Regions from separate parts of the Nonomuraea sp. NPDC004580 genome, predicted to be linked through region 1. Evidence: riboswitches for the same ligand, from Rfam matches in the RefSeq annotation. Region 1 holds a riboswitch; each other region holds the start of a gene.
What was found. Region 1 has a riboswitch for cyclic di-AMP ahead of ABZW11_RS38710 (CHAP domain-containing protein). Riboswitches for the same ligand answer to the same signal wherever they lie in the genome.
Positions count from the first base shown of each region.

Region 2: linked by a shared signal. The riboswitch ahead of ABZW11_RS37685 (C40 family peptidase) and the one ahead of ABZW11_RS38710 (CHAP domain-containing protein) in region 1 are both predicted to bind cyclic di-AMP.
Region 3: linked by a shared signal. The riboswitch ahead of ABZW11_RS22720 (hypothetical protein) and the one ahead of ABZW11_RS38710 (CHAP domain-containing protein) in region 1 are both predicted to bind cyclic di-AMP.
Region 4: linked by a shared signal. The riboswitch ahead of ABZW11_RS43625 (GH25 family lysozyme) and the one ahead of ABZW11_RS38710 (CHAP domain-containing protein) in region 1 are both predicted to bind cyclic di-AMP.

Region 1 covers NZ_JBEXLH010000064.1:18,296-20,487, reverse strand. The annotation lists gene ABZW11_RS38715 (hypothetical protein) at 1-111, shown strand, start outside; gene ABZW11_RS38710 (CHAP domain-containing protein) at 174-872, opposite strand; cyclic di-AMP (ydaO/yuaA leader) riboswitch at 885-1,021, opposite strand; gene ABZW11_RS38705 (Gfo/Idh/MocA family oxidoreductase) at 1,139-2,092, opposite strand; gene ABZW11_RS38700 (aldo/keto reductase) at 2,175-2,192, opposite strand, start outside.
Region 2 covers NZ_JBEXLH010000060.1:5,389-7,580, reverse strand. The annotation lists gene ABZW11_RS37690 (3-isopropylmalate dehydrogenase) at 1-630, opposite strand, end outside; cyclic di-AMP (ydaO/yuaA leader) riboswitch at 730-871, shown strand; gene ABZW11_RS37685 (C40 family peptidase) at 923-1,588, shown strand; gene serA (phosphoglycerate dehydrogenase) at 2,080-2,192, opposite strand, start outside.
Region 3 covers NZ_JBEXLH010000021.1:120,075-122,266, forward strand. The annotation lists gene ABZW11_RS22720 (hypothetical protein) at 1-944, opposite strand, end outside; cyclic di-AMP (ydaO/yuaA leader) riboswitch at 950-1,088, opposite strand; gene galT (galactose-1-phosphate uridylyltransferase) at 1,160-2,192, opposite strand, start outside.
Region 4 covers NZ_JBEXLH010000091.1:21,477-23,668, reverse strand. The annotation lists gene ABZW11_RS43630 (SDR family oxidoreductase) at 1-408, shown strand, start outside; gene ABZW11_RS43625 (GH25 family lysozyme) at 422-1,165, opposite strand; cyclic di-AMP (ydaO/yuaA leader) riboswitch at 1,178-1,321, opposite strand; gene mqo (malate dehydrogenase (quinone)) at 1,511-2,192, opposite strand, start outside.

The DNA.
Region 1 (2,192 bases):
GTGCGGATGGCGGATCTGATCGTCGTGCTCGACGAAGGCCGGATCGTGCAGTGCGGCACCCACGACGAGCTCAGCGAGATCCCGGGGCCGTACGCCGACCTCCTGACATGACGAACGCGCGCCCCCGGAAGGGGCGCGCGTTCCGCTGTCACGAAGAGGGACGCGAGGGAAGGTCAGCCGGCGTACTCGGGGTAGCCGTAGCCGACGACCTGCGACTTCGGCCGGACCCGCTCTTCGACCTTGCCGTTGCCGGTGTTGCCCTCGATGGTGGAGATGGTGCCGTCGTGGTTGTCCTTGACGACGAAGCCGACGTGCTGGATGTCGCTCAGGGAGTCGCCGCCCTTCCAGGAGAAGAACACCACGGCACCCGGCTTGGCCTCGTGGCCGAAGCGCTTGTTGGCGGCGAACCACTTGGCGTGGGCGACGGTCCAGGCGTCCCAGCCGACCTGCGGGCGGGCGCCGGTCTGCTCGCCGACCCAGGAGACGAACATCGAGCACCAGGCGGCGTTCAGGTAAGCGTTGCGGCTGCCGCCGTCACGGGCGACGGTCTCGGCGGCACGCTGGGAGTTGGCGTACCACTGCTGGAACTTGGTCCCGCCGCCGCTGGCGTTCTCGGAGACGCCCACCTGCGCCCTGGCGACGGCCAGGACCTGGTCGGCGGTGGCGGTGATCTTGGTTTCGTCACGCTCGCCCGCCTTGTGGGCGGCGAGCGCGGTGGCCGGGTGCTTCGCGGCGGTGGCCGCGGCGACGGCGGTGGAGGTGTCGGCGTGGGCCGCGGCGGGGACGCCGAAGGCCGAGGCCAGGACGCCGGCGCCGAGGACGGCGCGGGCGATGGTGCTCTTCGAGACAGCGGTAAGACGATGCTTGGCCATCGAGGGGGTTGCTCCTTGCTTCCATGCCGCTTACCGGGTTAGCTGACGGGTTCGGGCGTGGAAGCTGCCCTACGGCACCGAAGTGCCGATTCACCCCAAAGGACATGGGTCCCCGGTTCCGCGCGTGGCGGATTCAGCGGTCACAGGACGATCCTGTGATGTGTCGTGCGATGGTCTGACATAGCCGGACAAACCGGACGTATGCCTCAAGATGCCCCATAAGGTAATACATGAGGCAAGAGGATTACAAATCCATAAAAGTAAAGTCAGCGGAGCTGACTGCGCGCCTTGGCCAGAAGCCCCATCATGGCAAGGGATTCGTCAAGCGGCATGATCGAGGATTCGGTCCTGCCTTCGGCCGTGGCGGCGCGGACTTCGCGGAGCTCTCCGGCGTAACCGTTGTCGGCCGGGTCGAGCACGTGCTCCTCCGGCTCCATCGCCGGCCCGGAGAGGACGATCCGCTGCGGTGCCCAGAACGGCGCCTGGATGTCCGCCCGCATCTGGGTACCTACAACACTGGCCCCGTTCGGGTAATTCCCGAGCAATGAGGTGGCCACGAGAGCGTGCCGCCCGCCGGGGTAACGCAAGACGCCGGCCGCCTCCGCGTCAACGCCGTTCGGGGCCAGGGAGCCGGTGACGTGCAGGTCGGTGGGCATGCCCAGGATGAGCTGGGCCAGCCCGAACGGGTAGATCCCGAGGTCGAGCAGGGCGCCGCCGCCCAGCTCCGGCGCCCACAGGCGGTGCGCCGGGTCGTACGGATGGGCGAAGCCGAAGCTCGCCTGCACCGACCGGATCTCCCCGAAGCGCGGATCCTCCGTGATGCGCCTGATGAGCGGGTTGAACCGCATCCACATGGCCTCCATCAGGAAGACCCCGGCCTCGCGGGCCAACCGCACCATCTTCTCCGCGTCGTCCACGGTCGCGGCCAGCGGCTTCTCGCACAGCACCGCCTTGCCCGCCGCGATCGCGGCCTCGGCGACCTGCAGGTGCTGGGCGTGCGGGGTGGCGACGTAGATCGCGTCCACCGCCGGGTCGGCGCACAACTCCTCATAGGACCCGTACGCCGACTCCGCGCCCAAAGCCGACGCCAGGGCCTGCGCCCTGGCCAGGTTCCTGCTTCCTACGGCGGCCACCCGCATGCCGGGCTCCGCCACGATCGCCGCACCCACGGTACGGGCGATGCCGCCGGTGGCGGCTATTCCCCAAGTGAAATCTCGCACGCCGGCGATCGTATCCGGAAGGCAAATAGGGGCTTATGTCGGTGGTGCCGGAAATATCAGGAATGTCGTTTTGTCACATCCGTCACTCGAACGAGTCGGG
Region 2 (2,192 bases), on a different contig from region 1:
CTCGGGGTAGTCGGCGGCGACCCGGTTGACGGTGCGCTGCCACAGGTCGCCCGCGAAGGTCAGGACGTTCGTCTTGTGGACGAGCGTGAGCTTCTTGCGCGGGCGCGACTGAGCTTTCTCGAAGGCGTAGCGGACCACGCGCTCGACGCCGTGTGCGGTGTTGAGCGACTCCTGCGTGGCGATCTCGTGCGGGGTGCCGCGCCGCATGGCGCCGCCGGTGCCGGCGTAGAGGCCCTCGGTGCCCTCGCGGACGACGATCATGTCGATCTTCTCGGGCGGGGTGTCGGCCAGCGGGGTGCGCACGCCGGGGAACAGCTTGACCGGGCGCAGGTTGACGTAGTGGTCGAACTCGAACCGCAGCCGCAGCAGCAGGTCGCGCTCCAGGACGCCGGGCGGCACGCTGGGGTCTCCGACGGCGCCGAGCAGGATGGCGTCGTAGCCGCGCAGCTCGTGGAGCACCGAGTCGGGCAACGTCTCGCCGGTGCGGTGATAGCGCGCGGCGCCCAGGTCGTAGTGGGTGGGCTCGATCTTGGTGCCCACGGCCTCCAGGACCTTGAGCCCCTCTGCGACGACCTCGGTGCCGATGCCGTCACCGGGGATGACAGCCAGGCGGATGTTACGCGACTCCATGGGCGGTACCTTACCGGCTCGTCTCGACTGACGAACACATCATCTCATTTTCCGGACGTCCGATTTTGTATGTATTGCGACCTTTTGACCGATTCGTTAGAGTCCGTCAGGCCTAATCCACGCAGCAGGTGCGTGGAGCCGGGGACCCACCTCTCCCCCAGGGGCGAATCGGCTTCGCCGTAGGGCTGTCTTCCAGGCCCGAGCCCGTCAGCTAACCCGGCCGGCCGCATGGAAGGACAGACCCCTGTCTCGCATCGCCATCGCCCTGGCGGGTGTCGCCGCCGGGCTCCTCGTGTGCCCCCCTCCGGCCTCCGCCGCGCCGACGCCCGTCGGCCCCGGCGAAAGCCGTCACTCCCCCGACGCGAACTCCGACCCCGACGCGAACTCCGACCCCGGCACGAACTCCGACGCCGGCACGAACTCCGGCCGCGACACGGACTCCGATCCCGGCACGAACGCGGCCGGCTCGATCACTCTGACCGGCCCCGAGGTCAAGCGCATCCAGCAGAAGCGCGCGCCCAAGCCGGCCTGGAAGACCGCCCTCAGGTTCGCGATGCACCAGCGCGGCATCCCGTACGTGTGGGGCGGCACCAGCCGCAGCGGGTACGACTGCTCCGGGCTCATGCTCAGGGCGTACCAGAAGGCGGGGATCCACCTGCCGCGCACCGCCGCCGAGCAGTACAACGCGTTCTCCCGGAAAATCAGCTGGAACCATCTCAAGCCCGGTGACCTGGTCTTCTTCAGCGGACTCGGTCACGTGGGCATGATCTCCAAGCCCGGCTACATGGTGCACGCGCCGCGCTCGGGCGACGTGGTGAAGGAGGAGAAGCTCTCCGACTGGCGCCGGCAGGCGTTCGTCGGAGCGGTCAGGCCCGACCGCAAGGGCGTCCGTGAGTGGCGCGAACTGCAGGAACGGCGCGATGACCCCGCTCCGTCGATGCTGACCGCGACCCTCTGACCTGACACCACCCGGACGAGCGGCCCCGTGCGAACGAGCGCGGGGCCGTTCTGGGCTCACCTGCTCTGGGGGGCTCCGCCGTTGTCACGCCGGTCGAGGGCCATCTGGACGGCCTCGGCCGCCTCGTCCTCTTGGTCCTCGGCACGGTTGTAGGCATACATCTCGTACATGTGGCTCATCTCGCTTCGCGGACGTGTTCCTGAGAAGGGGGGAAGCCGGACTCCGGTCGCGAGCCCGACCGGGCCTGAATCTCGTGGTCCGGGTCACGGACCGGACGAAGGGACTTGACGGCCGACGCATACGCCGCTCACCGCGGCGGGTCGTCGACCTGCCCTAACAGGCCCCGCCGCGGCAGGTAATGAGTACGAGAACCTGGCGCATCAACGGCTACAGTACCCGAGGACAGTGCTTGGATGTCCTACTATCTCGCATCCTGAGACGCAAAAGGGCCGCCACCCGAAACGGGTGACGGCCCTGCGCAGGTCAGAGGGTCAGTCCTCCAGGTCGACCGAGCGGCCGCTCTCAGCGCCGATCTCGGCGCCGATCTGCTCGACCACCTCGGCCGGGATCGCCGAGTCGACGGTCAGCGCGATGAGCGCCTTAC
Region 3 (2,192 bases), on a different contig from region 1:
ATGTGCACGTGGTCGTAGTGGTTCTCGGTGATGCTGCCGCGGTCGGACATCGTGCGCCAGCCGCTGCCGGAGTTGATGCGCTGCTTCCAGATCACGTACTTCACGCCGAGCTTGTCCTTGTTCTGCAGCGCCCACTCCGCGAGGCGGTCGCCGAGCGCGTTGTTGGCGGCCGTGGGCATGCTGCCGCCGGTGCTCATCATGAAGTCGCAGGCCCGGCCGAGCGGGTGCTCGCCGCTGGAGCCCCCGCGGAAGCAGCCCACCGTGAACGGCAGCGCGAAGTTCTTCTCCACCTGGGCCTTCATCAGCCGCGTACGCGGGGTGATGTTGTCGGTGCCGCCGGGCAGCTCGGGCGCCCACGTGCCGTTGGACTTGCGGCCCGTGGCGACCGGCACCAGGTCCTGCAGCTTCTTCTCGATGTCCTTGATGACGTCCTCGGCCTCGCGGCGCTGGCCGGCGACCGTGGCGGCGTCCGACTTGATCTTGGCCGTCAGCGCGGCGGCCTCCTCGCTGGCCTTCTTGCGCTCGTCACGGGCCTGGGCCACGCTCTGCACGACGGCCTGCTGCTCGGCGGTGAGCTGTTCGAGCAGGGCCGCGCTGCCGCCGTTGCTGGGCAGCATGAAGCCGGGCAGCGACGGGTCGATGTTCTGGTAGCGCAGGCGGGCGATCTCGGCGACCCGCTGCTCGGCCGCGGCCAGCGTCTGCTCGGCGGCGGCCAGCTTGGCCTGGGCGTTCTTGGCGGCCTCCTGCGCCTCGGCCAGCTCGACCCGCTTCAGGTTGTACTTCTCGATGAGCTTGTCGACCTTGTTGTTGAGCTGCTTGAGCTGGGCGCGGAGCTCGGACTCGGTCGGTTTGGGCGCGGCCGTCGCGACGTTCGCCGGGAGGATGGCGAGGGCGGCGGCGGTGACGAGACCGATGGCAAGTTTCGCGGGGGACGAAGCCGCCACGTAAGAGTTCCTCTCCCTCTGCCGGCCGGGTTAGCTGACGGGTTCGGGCATGGAGCTCCCTACCGCTGTCGCGGATTCACCCCAAGGTGCGGATTGGGTCCCCGGCTCCCGGGCGACGCGCCCGGGATTAGGCGGGCGGTCGGCCGGGTTACGGCCGCCGCATATGGGGATATTAGTGGTAGATCACGAGTCATGCGACCTTAAGTAGAAATCTATTAGTGATCAATCTGTGACCGGAGCATACGCGCCGCTTCCTCCGGGCGTACGTCGTTCACGAACGCCCCCATCGCCGACTCCGAGCCGGCCAGGTACTTGAGCTTGTTCGGCGCCCGCCTGATGCTGAACAGCTCCAGGTGCAGGTACGCCAGCTCCCTCCCCGTGCGCACCGGTGCCTGGTGCCAGGCCGAGATGTACGGCATCACGACCCCGAACAGCCCGTCGAACGCCCGCAGCACCGAGGTGTAGAGCGGTGCGAACGCGGCCCGCTCCGCCTCCGTCAGCGCCGCCAGGTCGGGCACCTGCCGGTGCGGATATACGTGCACCTCGAACGGCCAGCGCGCCGCGGCGGGCACGAAGGCCGTCCACAGCTCGTTCGCGGCCACCACCCGCGTGCCCGCGGCCCGCTCGGCGGCCAGCACGTCGGCGAACAGGTTGCCGTTGTACCGCTGCGCGGCGCCGAGCTGCAGCTTCGTCCTCGGCGTGACGTACGGGTAGGCGTAGATCTGGCCGTGCGGGTGGGCGATGGTGATGCCGATCTCCTCGCCCCGGTTCTCGAAGCAGAAGACCTGCTCGACGCCCTCGATGGCGGACAGCTCCGCCGTGCGGTCGGCCCACGCCTCCATGACCAGCTCCACCTGGTCGTCGGAGAGCCTGGAGAAGGAGGAGTCGTGGTCGGAGGTGAAGCACACCACCTCACACCGCCCCACTCCCGGCCGGACCCCACTCAGCCCGCCCACATCCTCATAAGTCCCCAAATTTCCGGAAAAAGAGGGGAAGCGGTTCTCGAACACGACCACGTCGTAGTCGTACGACGGGATCTCCGTCGACCGCTCGTCGGTCGACGGGCACAACGGGCACTCGGCCGTGCCGCCCGTGGGCAGGAACGTCCGCGTCTGCCGGTGCCCCGCGATCGCGATCCACTCCTCGGTCAGCGGGTCGTAGCGCAGCTCGGAGGCCGGCGGCCGGGGCTCGAGGGGCCGGCGGTCGATCGCGCTCCTGTCGGCGTCGTCGCGCCGGTCGAAGTAGATC
Region 4 (2,192 bases), on a different contig from region 1:
ACACAGGAGCAGCTGATCGAGAAGTCGGGGATCCCGTACTCGCTGGTGCACGCGACCCAGTTCTTCGAGTTCGTGAAGGGCATCGCGGACGAGGCCGCCGACGGGGGAGTGGTGCGCATCGCGCCTGTGCTGTTCCAGCCGATCGCCGGGGACGACGTGGCCGCGGTGCTGTGCGAGGTCGCGGAGGGTACGCCGCTCAACGGCCGGCTGGAGGTGGCCGGGCCGGAGCGGGTCAGGATGGACGAGTTCGTCCGGCAGGCGCTGGCGGGGCTCGGTGACCCCCGTGAGGTGGTCACCGACCCGCACGCGCGTTACTTCGGGAGCGAGCTGGGCGAGCACTCGCTCGTGCCGCTGGGGGAGGCGCGGCTCGGCGGGGCTCGCTACGGCGACTGGGCCGCCGCCGGGTAGAACGCCCGAGACGTCAGACGGACTGGCGGCCCAGGGCGCGGAGCTGGTCGGGCGTCAGAGCCGAGACGTTCTGGTCGATGGGGACGTCCGTGTACTGGTGGATCGTCCACGACTTCCAGTCGGCCGGCGGCGTGATCGCGCCCTTGGCACGGCTGTAGTGGGCGACCCAGAGCGGGTACTGCGCCAGGCCGTGGCCGTAGGTGTCGGCGAAGTTCCAGCCGCTGTAGAAGAGCGGCTTGGTGCCGGTCTGGTTCTCCACGTACGACAGCCACGCCTTGGCCCAGGCGTTCACCTCGGCGACGGACTTGCCGTCGGTCGTCTCCAGGTCGAGGACCAGCAGGTCACCGGCCTTGGCGGGCTGGGCGTTCACCGCGGCCAGGAAGTGGTTGGCGTCGGCGATGGGATCGTCGGCGGGGTGGCCGTAGTGGTAGGCGCCGCGCACGATGCCCTTCTCGCCGAGCTCCCGCCAGTGCCTGGCGAAGGAGGAGTCGACGAAGTCGGTCCCCTCGGTGGCCTTGATGATGCCGAACTGCGCAGAGCTGGCGCTCCAGTCGTACAGCGGCTCGTAGTGGGAGATGTCCAGGCCGTAGGTCAGGGCGGAGCTGTGCTGGGCCGCCTCGTGCGGGGCGACCTGGTCGGTGGTGGAGGCGTGTGCGGTGCCGGTGACGGCGGTGCCGGTGACGGCGGTGACGGCGGCGAGTACGGCTCCGCCGAGCGCCAGTCCGAGGCGCTTGCGGTTCTCGGCAAGCTTGGCCATGCGGATGTTGACTCCTTGCTTCCATGCCGCCTACCGGGTTAGCTGACGGGTTCGGGACTGGAAGTGCCCTACGGACACGGGCATGAGCGGGCGTCCGATTCACCCCGGAAAGTGGGTCCCCGGTTCCGCGGGACGCGGATTCGGCGGCCGTACGCCGGAGACGGCGTACGGTCCGGTCAAAGATGCGAGGTCACGCGCTGCGGTGGTCCCTCGACCCGCAAAAGTACATAATTCGCAAAAGTATCTGCAAGTACTCCAAAGGGACTTTCCAGCCTCTGACCTGGTAAGAGGCCCGAAAACCCCGTGTACGTCGCGGATTCGGAAATAGGTAAAGTTTTCCGGCATTCACTCCAGACGAAGCGTTCGAGCCGTCCTCGTGAGGGTCTCCGGCGGCGGTGCGGCGCCGTACGACGGCACGAGCTCGCGCAACGCCGGCCGCCAGCCGTCCACCCGGCCGGGGAAGGCGCGTCCGAGCACGTCCAGCATGATCGCCACGGACGCCGACGCCCCGGGTGAGGCACCGAGCAGGGCGGCGAGCCCCCCGTGGGCCGACGTCACCACCTCGGTGCCGAACCCGGCGATCGACCCGCGCCCGTTCACCGGCTTGACCACCTGCACCCGCTGGCCCGCGGTGATCGGCTCCCAGTCCTCCGCCCGCGCCTCGGGGACGAACCGGCGCAGCGCCCGCAGCCGGTCGCCGCGCGTCTGCGCGAGCTGCCCGACCAGGTAGCGCAGCAGGGCGGGCTCGGCGCGGGCGGCGCCGAGCAGCGTCATGACGTTGCCGGGGGTGACGGATCCCGGCAGGTCGGTGAGCCTGCCGCGCTTGAGGAAGCGTGGCGAGAACGCGGCGAAGGGGCCGAACATCAGGTATGTGCGCCCGTCCACGACCCGGGTGTCGAGATGCGGCACCGACAGGGCGGGCGCGCCCGGCTCGGCATGACTGTAGACCTTGGCGTGGTGCCCGGCCACCAGCTCGGCCCGGTCCGTACGCAGGAACCGCCCGCTGATCGGGAACCCCCCGTACGCC